Regions from separate parts of the Avibacterium volantium genome, predicted to be linked through region 2. Evidence: riboswitches for the same ligand, from Rfam matches in the RefSeq annotation. Region 2 holds a riboswitch; each other region holds the start of a gene.
What was found. Region 2 has a riboswitch for thiamine pyrophosphate ahead of ELZ61_RS08115 (ABC transporter substrate-binding protein). Riboswitches for the same ligand answer to the same signal wherever they lie in the genome.
Positions count from the first base shown of each region.

Region 1 (4,097 bases), 410 kb from region 2:
GGCTGCGATAAGTAAAATAGCCTGAGGCGTTAGGGTTTCAATGTAAGGATAAATGCCGAGCCACGAAATTTCTGGCACATTGGCAACCAGTGTTGGCTCAAACAGTTTTCCTTCAATCAGTTCTAGCACCGATTTTCCTGCGAAAATAAATGCCATTAAATACATAAAAGAACCAGTAAACATAAAGAACGGTTTTAGTGGCAACTTCACCACCGAATAACGCATAATCACATAGCAAATAGCAAGTACCACAACGCCCGCCACAATGCCAGCGAATAAATACACATAACTCATCGCGTTAGTGGCATCGCCAACCAGTGCATAATAGAACAACACGGTTTCTGCGCCCTCGCGATATACGGCAAGGAAACTGGTGATCCATAAACCAATGAGCGATCCGGTACTGAGCGCGGCGGACAGTTTTCCTTCTAAATAGCGTTTCCAATTTTGTGCTTCCACTTTGGAAAGTAGCCAATAGCTCATCATAAAGAGCATTACCACGGCAATCATCATCGTGAAACCTTCGAGTAATTCACGGCTTGCCCCCGAATTAGAGAACACCAGTTGGAAAATAGCCGCGGTGATAACACTGGCAATCAACGCCACATAGACCGATTGTTTAATTACTGGCAATTTATCTTGATGATTGTTTTTCACTAAATAAGCTACAATCGCTGCCACAATCAGCAAGGCTTCTAAGCCCTCACGCAGCATAATTAAGAAGCTATAAAGGAACATTGCCCAATCGCTTTGTTGATTGCCTTGCAACATTTCCACCGCTTTATTTAGGTTTTGTGCTAAACCTTGTGCTTGTTGATGCAGTTGTTCAGCGGGCTGATTAGCTTTCATCAGGCTCACTAAGCGAGTGAAGTAGCCCTCAATTTCTGTTTTAAAATTGCTATCGCGCGAACCAATTTTGTTTTCCATTCCGCTATTTTCAAAAATATCGAAATAAGTATCTTGCACCGCAAGCATCGCTTTTTTGTTTTCGCCTTTTTCAAACAGGGCAATGGCATTTTTGATCCCCGCATTAACCTGAGTTGCCACCTCGCTCCAGTTTTGCTTATCAGAAAAATCTTGCGAATTTTGCACCGCACTTTGCGTTGTTGCCTGTGCCGCTTTGGTGGTTGGCAGTTGCGGGAGCTGTTCTTCAATATCTTGTAACAGAGTGGTGATTTGATAGCCTAACGCATTAATTTGCTCGGGTTGCTCGCTGAGTTTAATCAAATCGTAAAACTGTTGATTAATGCTCGCCGAAGCCGCGGCGGAACGATTTTTACGAATGGACATTTCCATTTCGCTATTTTTATAGCCATCATATTGAGCTTGCTGAATGCGTTTCTTTGCCTGAGCAAATTCCCCTTTTTGATAGTCGCCAATTGCTTGGGCGAGTAAATCATCAATGATTTTAAAACTTTCTTGCCAATAAGGAGCGATTTCTTCGTGTTGATACACATCGTGTTGCGTGGACGCGTTGAGCTGATGCCCTTGCTCTAAAACGGGTAAAACCGCTTGAAGGTCTTGTTTGAGTTGATTGATTTTTGCCTGCACCTCATTCAGCGGTTTCCCCTCACCAATCATTTTACGAATTTCCCCAAACATCGCTTCCATTTGGTAGCTTTTTTGTGCGGAAAAGTTAATGCGAATCGGACCCTCTAAATTCTCAAATACTTCAAAATAAGCCATTTGCACTTCGGTGCGTGCATCATCAATTTGCTTTTCTTGGTAAAGCTGAGCGGTTTTATCAAGACGGTTTTCAATGTCTTGTACCCATTGTTGATAGTTTTCAGAAGCGAAGGAGAAAGAAGTAAAAAAGAGTAAAGTTAAGCACAGCAGATAACGACAATAACGCAAAAACACCATTTTTATTCTCTAATCTAAATAAAAGTTATTCTTATTTCCGCACTATTATCCGCCTATTAAAATATTTATCAAGTAGAAAAAACAGGCATTTTGCCTTTCTTGATGAAGATCAAGTTCTTGCTGACGATTAACCTTTTGATTTTTATTTGAACTTCCGTTACACTGTTTTGCATTAGTCGGGGTGCTTATTTAAGCTGAGATGATACCCGTGAACCTGATACAGCTAATACTGACGTAGGAAACTAATTATGCAAACGCTTCTTTTCTTATTAAATTCTCACCGCACTTCTTTTATTTTTAACGGCTTTTTTCCATCACGTTGATTGGTGAATGAACGATGAAAGCCATCGAAATTTCCGATCTTAAACTCAGTTTTGCTGAGCAACCTTTGTTTGAGCATTTTCATTTTAGCGTATTACAAGGGGAGTGGGTGGCGTTGCTTGGCGCATCAGGCGTGGGGAAATCAACCTTATTGCGTGCTATTGCTGGGTTAGAAAATCAAGCGATTGTGCAAGGGCGTATTCAATGTTCTGGCAATATCGCTTGGCTTGCGCAGCAGGATAGTTTGTATCCTTGGCTGTCTATTTTAGATAATGTTCAGCTTTATCAGCATCTTACTCATAGCAAAACGAAAAAAACGGAAGAAAAAGCCCGCACTTTATTAAGGGCGGTGAAAATGGAGCAACATTTGCATAAGCCTTGCTATCAGCTTTCTGGTGGACAGCGGCAGCGCGTGGCGTTGGCCCGAACGCTAATGCAAGATGCAGAGATTATTTTAATGGACGAACCCTTTTCCGCGTTAGATGCCGTAACTCGCTTGCAATTACAGCAGCTTTCACATCAGTTATTGGCAGATAAAACCGTGTTGCTTATCACCCACGATCCGCAAGAAGCCTTATTGCTAGCCGATAAAATCTATATTTTGCACCAACAACCCGTTCAGCTTTCACCGCACATTTGCCCGCAAGGCAAAGCACCGAGAGATTTTTCGCAAGAGAAATTATGGCAATTACAGCAATATTTATTTAAGCAGTTAATGGGGGAACATTAATGTTTGCGTGGCAAAGCCTATTTCGAGCATTGATAATGACCTTATTTTTCGCCTTGTGCTGGCAAGGGGCGATTTCAATTTTTGCGATCCCACATTATTTATTGCCTGAACCTGTTGCCGTGCTAAATGAAGTATCTTCACAATGGGCTTTATTATTTATGCACGCCAAAATTACTTTATGGGAAATTTTATTAGGGCTGGTGTTGGGGTTTTTATTTGGTTTGCTTTCTGCTTTATTGTTGGCTTCTTCACAAACACTTTCAGCCTTTTTATTGCCCATTTTAATTGCTTCGCAGGCGATTCCCGTTTTTGCCATTGCACCATTATTGGTGCTTTGGTTTGGTTATGGCATTGCATCAAAAATTGCGATGACCATTTTGATTATTTATTTCCCTGTTACCGCCGCCTGTTATGACGGCTTGCGTAACACCCCAAAGCAATGGTTAGAGCTGGCGCAAACAATGGGAATTTCATCAAGGCAATTATTATTTAAGGTTCGCTTACCTGCCGCTTTGCCTGCGTTAGCCTCGGGCTTGCGCATTGCGGTTTCTGTTGCCCCCATTGGGGCGATTGTGGGGGAATGGGTAGGATCATCACAAGGGCTTGGTTATTTAATGTTGCAAGCCAATGCACGAATTCAAATTAGTTTAATGTTCGCGGCGTTGTTTATTTTGGTGGTTATCGCACTCTTGCTGTATTTCGTGATAGATAAATTGCTTCACCGCATTATTCCTTGGGTCTGTCATTTACGTTAGGAGAAAAAATGAAAAAACAATGGTATTTATGCAGTTTAATTTTCGCTTTAGGTATGAGCATTAGCGCGCAAGCTAAAGAAAAATTAACCTTATTGCTGGATTGGTTTGTCAACCCAGATCACGCTGCCATTATTGTGGCGCAGCAAAAAGGCTTTTTTGCGGAAAATGGGTTGCAGGTTGAGATTATCGAGCCTGCTGATCCTTCAATGCCGCCTAAATTAGTGGCAGCAGGGCAGGCAGATTTAGCGGTGGATTATCAGCCACAGCTGCAAATGCAAGTGGCAGAGGGTTTGCCGCTGGTGCGTGTTGGCACCTTAATTTCAACGCCGTTAAATAGCCTTGTGGTGCTAAAAGATAGCGGTATTGAACAAATTGCCGATTTAAAAGGGAAAAAGATCGGCTATTCCGTGAGCGGTTTTGAAGATGCG
Region 1 covers NZ_LR134167.1:1,281,017-1,285,113, forward strand. The annotation lists gene ELZ61_RS06210 (FTR1 family iron permease) at 1-1,863, opposite strand, end outside; TPP riboswitch at 2,031-2,121, shown strand; gene ELZ61_RS06215 (ABC transporter ATP-binding protein) at 2,201-2,914, shown strand; gene ELZ61_RS06220 (ABC transporter permease) at 2,914-3,669, shown strand; gene ELZ61_RS06225 (ABC transporter substrate-binding protein) at 3,678-4,097, shown strand, end outside.
Region 1: it holds a riboswitch for thiamine pyrophosphate, as region 2 does, so the genes downstream of both, ELZ61_RS06215 (ABC transporter ATP-binding protein) here and ELZ61_RS08115 (ABC transporter substrate-binding protein) in region 2, are expected to answer to the same signal.

Region 2 (4,097 bases):
CTAAAAGATCTCGCTTGTTTAGGTTTTTCATCAGATTTGGTGATGCAATCTTTCTGTCATACGGCCGCCTATCCAAAACCGGTGGACGTTGTTACCCATCACACCCTGCCAGATTTTATTATGAACCGTGGCGGTGTATCCCTGCGTCCAGGGGACGGCGTAATCCACTCTTGGCTCAACCGTATGTTATTGCCTGATACCGTAGGCACTGGCGGCGATTCGCACACACGCTTCCCGATTGGTATCTCTTTCCCTGCGGGGTCAGGTTTGGTGGCATTCGCTGCTGCCACTGGCGTAATGCCGTTGGATATGCCTGAAAGCGTGCTAGTACGTTTCAAAGGGGAAATGCAACCAGGGATCACCTTGCGTGATTTGGTACACGCTATTCCTTATTATGCGATCCAACAAGGCTTGCTCACCGTAGAAAAACAAGGCAAGAAAAATATTTTCTCGGGTCGTATTTTAGAAATTGAAGGGCTAGAACACCTGAAAGTGGAACAAGCCTTTGAGCTTTCCGATGCTTCTGCTGAACGCTCTGCGGCGGCTTGTACCATCAAATTAGATAAAGAACCGATCATTGAATATCTCAATTCCAATATCGTGTTGCTCAAATGGATGATTGCTGAGGGCTATGGCGATGCGCGCACCCTTGAACGCCGTATCAAAGCAATGGAAAAATGGTTAGAAAACCCAGAATTGCTCAGCGCTGATCCTGATGCAGAATATGCCGCGGTGATTGAAATCGATCTCAACGAAATCAAAGAACCGATTTTATGCGCACCAAATGATCCTGATGACGCTCGACTGCTTTCTGAAGTGCAAGGGGATAAAATTGACGAAGTGTTTATCGGCTCTTGTATGACCAACATTGGACATTTCCGTGCTGCAGGGAAATTATTAGCCAAATTCAAAGACGTCATTCCTACTCGCCTTTGGATCGCACCGCCAACCAAAATGGACGCAAGCCTATTAACAGAAGAAGGCTATTACAGCATTTACGGCAAAAGTGGTGCGCGTATTGAAATCCCAGGCTGTTCACTTTGTATGGGTAACCAAGCGCGCGTGGCAAACAACGCCACCGTGGTGTCCACCTCCACCCGTAACTTCCCGAACCGCTTAGGACAAGGCGCAAACGTGTATTTGGCTTCCGCAGAACTCGCCGCCGTAGCAGCACTACTCGGCAAACTGCCAACGCCAGAAGAATACCAAGCCTATGTGGCGGATTTACAGCAGGACAAAGACGACACTTATCGCTATATGAATTTTGATCAACTTAATCAATATACACAAAAAGCCGATCAAGTAATCTTCCAAGCACCAGCTTAATAACGTCTATCACAAAGTGCGGTGAAAAATTCAAAAAATTTCACCGCACTTTTCTTTTTTCTCTGTTTATTAAAAATAAAAATGCAGTTATTTTCTTTCCTAAATAAAAAGAAAAGTGCGGTAATTTTTTTCATTATTTTTATTAAATCTTTTCATCATTAATTAATGCCATTTAACCTTTTTATCATTGACAGCCCTAGCCTGCCCTTTCTATACTAAACGGGAATTAGTCGGGGTGCTTGATGGAATATCCAAACGAGCTGAGATAATACCCGTGAACCTGATTCAGTTAATGCTGACGTAGGAAACTAATTAGATCATATTCTTGCAAACGCCTTTATTTTGCGGAATTTTCTGTTTTACCTTTCTAATTTCTTCCTTGCTCGTCAATATCACTTTTTACTTTTCGTTAATAAGGAAATGACAATGCAATTTAAGACGTTTTTCTCATCATTTTTAGCCAAATCGCTTCTGCCTATTTGTGCTGCAGGCAGCCTATTTTTATTCAGCCACAATGCGCAAGCTGAAGGGCGATTAACGGTTTATTGCAGCGTGCAACATTCTGTCTGCGAAAAAATGGCGCAAGTTTTTGCCAAGAAATATAACGTGGATACCAAATTTGTGCGTAACAGCACGGGCGCAACCCTTGCCAAAATCAAAGCGGAGCAAGCCTTGCCACAAGCGGATATTTGGTACGGCGGCACAATTGAACCACACTTTCAAGCCGCGCAATTAGGCTTACTCGAGCCTTATCGTTCGCCATTGCAAGCGGAAACTATGCCACAATTTAAAGCCCTGCTCGACAAACACGGCGATGTTACCTCCATTGGTTACATTATTGTGTTAGGCATTGGCGTAAACACCGAGAAATTCAAACAATTAGGCATTAAAGACTATCCAAAATGCTGGAAAGATTTAACCGATCCAAAATTTAAAGATCAAATTCAAATGCCTGATCCGCGCAATACTGGCACGGGCTACACTTTTATCGCAACGCTAGTACAGTTATTTGGTGAAGAAGAAGCCTTTCGCTACTTGAAAGCCTTAGATAAAAATATTTCTCAATATGCTAAAAGTGGTACAGAGAAATCCAATCTCTCTCGTGGTGATGCGGCGGTAACCATTGGTTTTATTAATGGTTATCAAACCGAGAAAGAAAATGGTGCGCCTGTGGAAGCCATTTTACCTTGCGAAGGCGACAGCTATTCCCTTGGCGGTATCAGCATTTTGAAAGGGGCAAGAAATTTACAAAATGCAAAATTATTTATGGATTGGGCATTAACGCCAGAAGCGCAAGAAATTGCGTGGCGCGAAGAAAAAATGTATCAAATTCCAACCAATATTCACGCCAAAGCCTCACCAAATTCCACTGATCCAAAAACCTTAAAACTCATTGACTTTGATTTTGAACGCTTTGGTTCAGATGAAGAAGGTAAGCGCTTGATTAAGCGTTGGATTGAAGAAATTAAGCTCAACTAAGCTTTTCCATTGACAAAATATAAAGTGCGGTTAAAAATAACCGCTCTTTATGATTTTTTATTTTAGGAAAGCTGTTCGTAATGCGATACCAAATTATTTTCGCAATTTGTATTATTTTTTTACAATTCTTCATTTATATTTTTAACCGCACGTTATCTTGGCTTTATTTGCAAAATACCAGTCCTGTTTGTCGTAAAATTTTAACCCTTATTACTTATCTCGGCGCAAACAGTATTATTTTGCTCACTGTGTCGCGCATTTATCCAATGTTCCGCACCAGTGCATTTATTTTAGCCTTTTTGCTCTTTGCCTGTTTTGTCAGTTTGGTGTGTGCGGCGATTTACTTTATTTTTAGAAAACAAAAATTTAAGCAAAAATTACAGCGCACTTTAGCTTGGCTTTATCCTATTGGTTTAGCCAGCTTGATTGGTTTGAGTGTGTATAATGCTTACACGCCACAGGTGATTCATTATGAAATCACGCTAGACAAGCCTTTCAAGCCACTGCGCATTGGAATGGCGAGTGATTTTCACCTTGGGCGTTTATTTGGCGGGAAACAATTAGATCAACTGGCTGAAATAATGAATGAACAAAAGGTGGATATTATTTTGCTGCCGGGCGATATTATGGATGATAATATTCGCGCTTATGTGGCAGAAAAAATGCAACCACACCTTGCGAAACTGCGTGCGCCCCTTGGGGTTTATGCCACCTTAGGCAACCACGATTTCTTTGGTCAGCAACAAGCCATTGCCAAAGAAATCCGCAAGGCGGGCATTACGGTTCTGATGGATCAAGCGCTAGAAGTGGATAACCGTTTTGTGCTGATTGGACGCAATGATGATTTATTCAAAGCGCGGCCAAAAACTAAGCAAATTTTAGCCGCACTTGATAAAACTAATGATAAAACAAAAGGGAAGCTGCCGATTTTTCTGTTAGATCATCGTCCAACAGAAATTATGGAGCATTCCACCTTACCGATCGATATTCAAGTTTCAGGCCACGCCCATAAAGGGCAAGTGTTTCCCGCAAATTTAATCACAAAAGTGTTATATCGTTTAGATTACGGTTATGAGAAAATTGGCAACGGGCATTTTTTCGTAACCTCAGGCTATGGATTTTGGGGGATTCCAATGCGATTAGGATCGCAATCGGAAGTGTTTATTATTGATGTGAAAGGGAACGAAAAGGAGTGATGATGAACTTTCTAAATAAAAATTTAAGCAAAATTTACACCGCACTTTGTTTAGGCTCGGCTACTCTACTTTCTAATGCCGTTCACGCAGAAGGTA
Region 2 covers NZ_LR134167.1:1,695,372-1,699,468, forward strand. The annotation lists gene acnB (bifunctional aconitate hydratase 2/2-methylisocitrate dehydratase) at 1-1,326, shown strand, start outside; TPP riboswitch at 1,548-1,650, shown strand; gene ELZ61_RS08115 (ABC transporter substrate-binding protein) at 1,747-2,805, shown strand; gene ELZ61_RS08120 (metallophosphoesterase) at 2,886-4,001, shown strand; gene ELZ61_RS08125 (ABC transporter substrate-binding protein) at 4,004-4,097, shown strand, end outside.

Region 3 (4,097 bases), 510 kb from region 2:
GAAGCACAGCATAAAAATTAAAGTAAACGCCGGCAAAAACTGTTGGCGTAAATAAGGTAATTCGATCAAACGGATAAACTGCCAACCGCGGATATTCAGTTGTGAACTGAGCTGCCGTTGCTGATTGGGAATGCTTGAAAGCGCCTGCAAAAATAAGCGACTTGCCAAAGGAATATTAAAAAATAAATGGGCGATCAAAATACCACTCAAGCCGTAAATATTGGGTTTCCAATCAATCTCAAGAGCGAAAAATAAGCTTGCCAGCCAGCCTGAATGTCCGTAAATCCCGAGCAAACCTAGCACCGCCACCAAGGCAGGCAACACGAAAGTGAGAGAAAATAATTTTAAAATCAGCGTTTTGCCACCGAAATCTTGGTAAAAAAACGCGCGAGCAAAAAACAGACCAACCAGTACAGATAAAAACGCCGATAAAAAAGCTTGCCCAAAACTAAAGGCGATAACGTGGCGCACATAGCTATCTTGCCAAAGTGTCGTCCATTGATGATCATTGCCAAGATTTAACACCGCACTTAAGGCAAACAGATAAAATGCGCCTAACAACAAAATCACACCAATTCCCCCCGCCATTGAAGACAGGGGGAATTTTTGCAAGTTACGGCGAACTATTGTGTTAAGCTGGCTTGCCAAGTGTTCGTCCATTGTTTTAATTGTTCTGCATTGACACCACTACCCAAGGTAGTTTTGCTTTGCTGCGCTTGTTTTAAGGCATCAAAGTGAGGCTCAATTTTTTCATCAATTACGGCAAACATCACATTTTTTTGTGAAATTTGGCTTTGCGCCTGTGGTGAGATCAAAAATTGCATAAAGGCATCTGCACAAGCATTTGGGTGATTTGCCATTCGTGCCGCGGTTTCAATTTGTAACACTTGCCCTTCAGCAAAATCCGTGGCGGCGTAATTGGCATCTTTATCATTTAATAAGTGATAAAGCGGTGATGTGTTATAGCTAAATACTAAATCCGCTTCGCCTTTTAAAAAGGCGCCATAAGTTTCCGACCAGCCTTTGCCCACAGTAACGGTATGGCTAGCAAGTTTTTTCCACGCAGCGCCCACATCATCACCATAAACTTCATTCATTAAGATCACTAAACCACGCCCCACACCACTGGTGCGCGGATCTTGGTAAATGACGCGAAGTTGTTGGTTATACACTAACTCTTTTAGGCTTTTTGGTGGATTTGGTAATTTTTCTTTATGATAAACAAAGGCATAAGCACCAAAATCATAAGGTAAGAACACCTTGTCTTGCCACTTCACGGGCAAGGAAAGTTGTTCCGTTGGCACGTTATTTTCGGCAAATAATTGTGTTTTTCTCGCTTCATCAAGCATCGTTTGATCTAAGCCTAAAACAATATCCGCTTTGCTCTTTTTTCCTTCAAGACGAATGCGATTAAACATCACGCCTGTGCTATCAAAAGGCACATAATTTACCTGACATTGCGGATGAGCTTGTTCAAACAAAGCTTTCACTTTCGGACCTGCGCCCCAATCGGCACTAAAACTATCATAAGTGTAAACTTGCACATTTTCAGGGCTTTGTGCCGCCATAAGGTGGGTGCTAAAAAGTGCGGTAAGAAAAGTAAGAGAAAAAGATTTTTTGAATTGCATAGTGTTTCCTTCCATAAAAAACGACCAGCAATATTGACGCAAACAGCAAAGAAATTAGTTTCCTACGTCAGTATTAACTGTATCAGGTTCACGGGTATGATCTCAGCTATCAAGCACCCCGACTAATCTGAGCTTTTAACTCGGCTTTCAGTGTAGTAATTTTCCGTTGCTAATGCAATCTATGTGTTTAAAAATTCTCAAAATTTCTTTATAGTTAGCAACAAGTTAATCATTCATAAGGATAGGCTATGGCATTTTCTGTTCCCCACCTTGAGGATACCTTGCAAGCACTGGCAGCGAGTTTAATTGAACACTTCCCCGAACGCTACAATGAAGAAATTTACACACAACTTACTGCGCAGCAAAATGATCCCACAAGCCCGATTGGCAAGCTGGCGCAAGGCATTGCAATGTCTGATTTTGTGGCAGAAACCTTAAAAAAACAACCGCACTTTTTGCACCAATGTTGGCAGCAGATCCCCACTTTAGAAAATACAGACTATTATCGCCAAGCCTTGCAGGATTTACTTGAAAGCGTTAATGATGATGCCCAACTGTATCGCCAACTGCGTCTGTTTCGCCACCGTGAAATGGCAAAACTGAGCCTGTGCCAAAGCCTAAATCTCGCCACCGTAGAAGCGGTTTTTGTGCACCTTTCTCAACTGGCAGAAGGCATTATTATCGCTACTCGCGATTGGCTTTATCAGCGCGCTTGTGCGGAAATGGGAACGCCAATGGACGCGCACGGTAACCCACAACAACTTTATATTTTAGGAATGGGAAAATTAGGCGGATTTGAACTCAATTTTTCTTCTGATATTGATCTCATTTTCACCTACCCTGCCAATGGAGAAACCCAAGGGGCAAGGCGTTCCATTGAAAATAGCGTGTTTTTCACTCGCCTTGGGCAACGCCTGATCAACGCCCTTGATCAATATACGCCAGATGGTTTTGTGTATCGCACGGATATGCGTCTGCGTCCTTTTGGTGAAGCGGGTGCATTAGCACTGAGCTTTACTGCGATGGAACAATATTACCAAGAACAAGGGCGCGATTGGGAACGCTATGCGATGATCAAAGGGAGAATTTTAGGGGCGGATCCGCAAGATCCGAATGTGAAAAACTTGCAAAATTTGCTCCGCCCTTTTGTTTATCGCCGTTATATTGACTTCAGTGTGATTCAAGCACTACGCGAAATGAAAGGTAAAATTGAGCGAGAAGTGCGCCGCCGCGGTTTAGTGGATAACATTAAACTTGGTGCAGGGGGAATTCGTGAAATTGAATTTATCGTGCAAGTTTTCCAGCTAATTCGTGGTGGTCGCGAAATCAAATTGCAGCAGCATTCTCTGCTTAATCTCTTGCCAGAATTAGAAAAATTAGGCCTGCTTAGCCCAAATGAAAAACAAGATTTGCAACAAGCCTATGTGTTTTTACGCCGTGTAGAAAACCTGTTGCAAGCCATTGATGATAAGCAAACGCAACTTTTACCAGAAAAAGAACTGGATCGCCAACGCCTGATTTTTGCGGCACAACATTACCTTCAATGGAATGATGAAAAACAACCAATCATTGTGGAAAACCACCTCACCAGCTGGGCAGATTTTTATGCGTTATTGCAATCTCACCAACACAAAGTGCGGTCGGTTTTTTCTCAATTAATTGGCGAAGAAAATGATAAGCCCACGCCAGAAAATAGCCAATGGGACGATTTTTTAGAAACGGATCTCAATGATGAAGACATTCAGCTGATGTTGCAACAAAATGGCATAAAACTGGAAGAAAATGCACCGCTCTTACAACGCCTTGCTCAGTTCCGCACCGAGCTAGCGCGCCGTCCTATTGGTACAAGGGGGCGTGGCGTATTGGTGCAATTAATGCCAATGTTGTTGGCGCAGATTTTCCAGCATCAGGCCTATGAAACCTTGCTACCACGAATGTTGGATATTGTGGACAAAATTCTCACGCGCACTACCTATTTAGAATTATTAGTGGAGAATCCACAGGTGCTAAATCAGCTTATTGAGCTGTGTTCGCAATCGCAACTGATTGCGCAACAAGTGGCGCGCCACCCGATTTTGCTTGATGAATTGTTAGATCGCAAGGCGTTGCTTAATCCTACCCATTTTAGCGAATATCGCAGCGAATTAAAGCAATATCTGCTCCGTTTACCGCAAGATGATGAAGAACAATTCATTGATGCCCTACGCCAATTTAAGCAAAGCACCTTGTTGCGCGTGGCAGCAGCGGATATTCTGGGTGCGTTACCTGTAATGAAAGTCAGCGATCATCTCACCTACTTAGCGGAAGCCATTATTGATGCGGTGGTCAATCTCGCTTGGCAGCAAGTCAGCGCGCGCTTTGGCGTGCCAGAGTTTCTTGCCCCTGATGAAAAAGGCTTTTTGGTGATTGGTTATGGCAAATTGGGCGGCATTGAGCTGGGGTATAAATCTGATTTGGATTTGGTGTTCT
Region 3 covers NZ_LR134167.1:1,189,241-1,193,337, reverse strand. The annotation lists gene thiP (thiamine/thiamine pyrophosphate ABC transporter permease ThiP) at 1-588, opposite strand, end outside; gene thiB (thiamine ABC transporter substrate binding subunit) at 624-1,628, opposite strand; TPP riboswitch at 1,671-1,759, opposite strand; gene glnE (bifunctional [glutamate--ammonia ligase]-adenylyl-L-tyrosine phosphorylase/[glutamate--ammonia-ligase] adenylyltransferase) at 1,877-4,097, shown strand, end outside.
Region 3: it holds a riboswitch for thiamine pyrophosphate, as region 2 does, so the genes downstream of both, thiB (thiamine ABC transporter substrate binding subunit) here and ELZ61_RS08115 (ABC transporter substrate-binding protein) in region 2, are expected to answer to the same signal.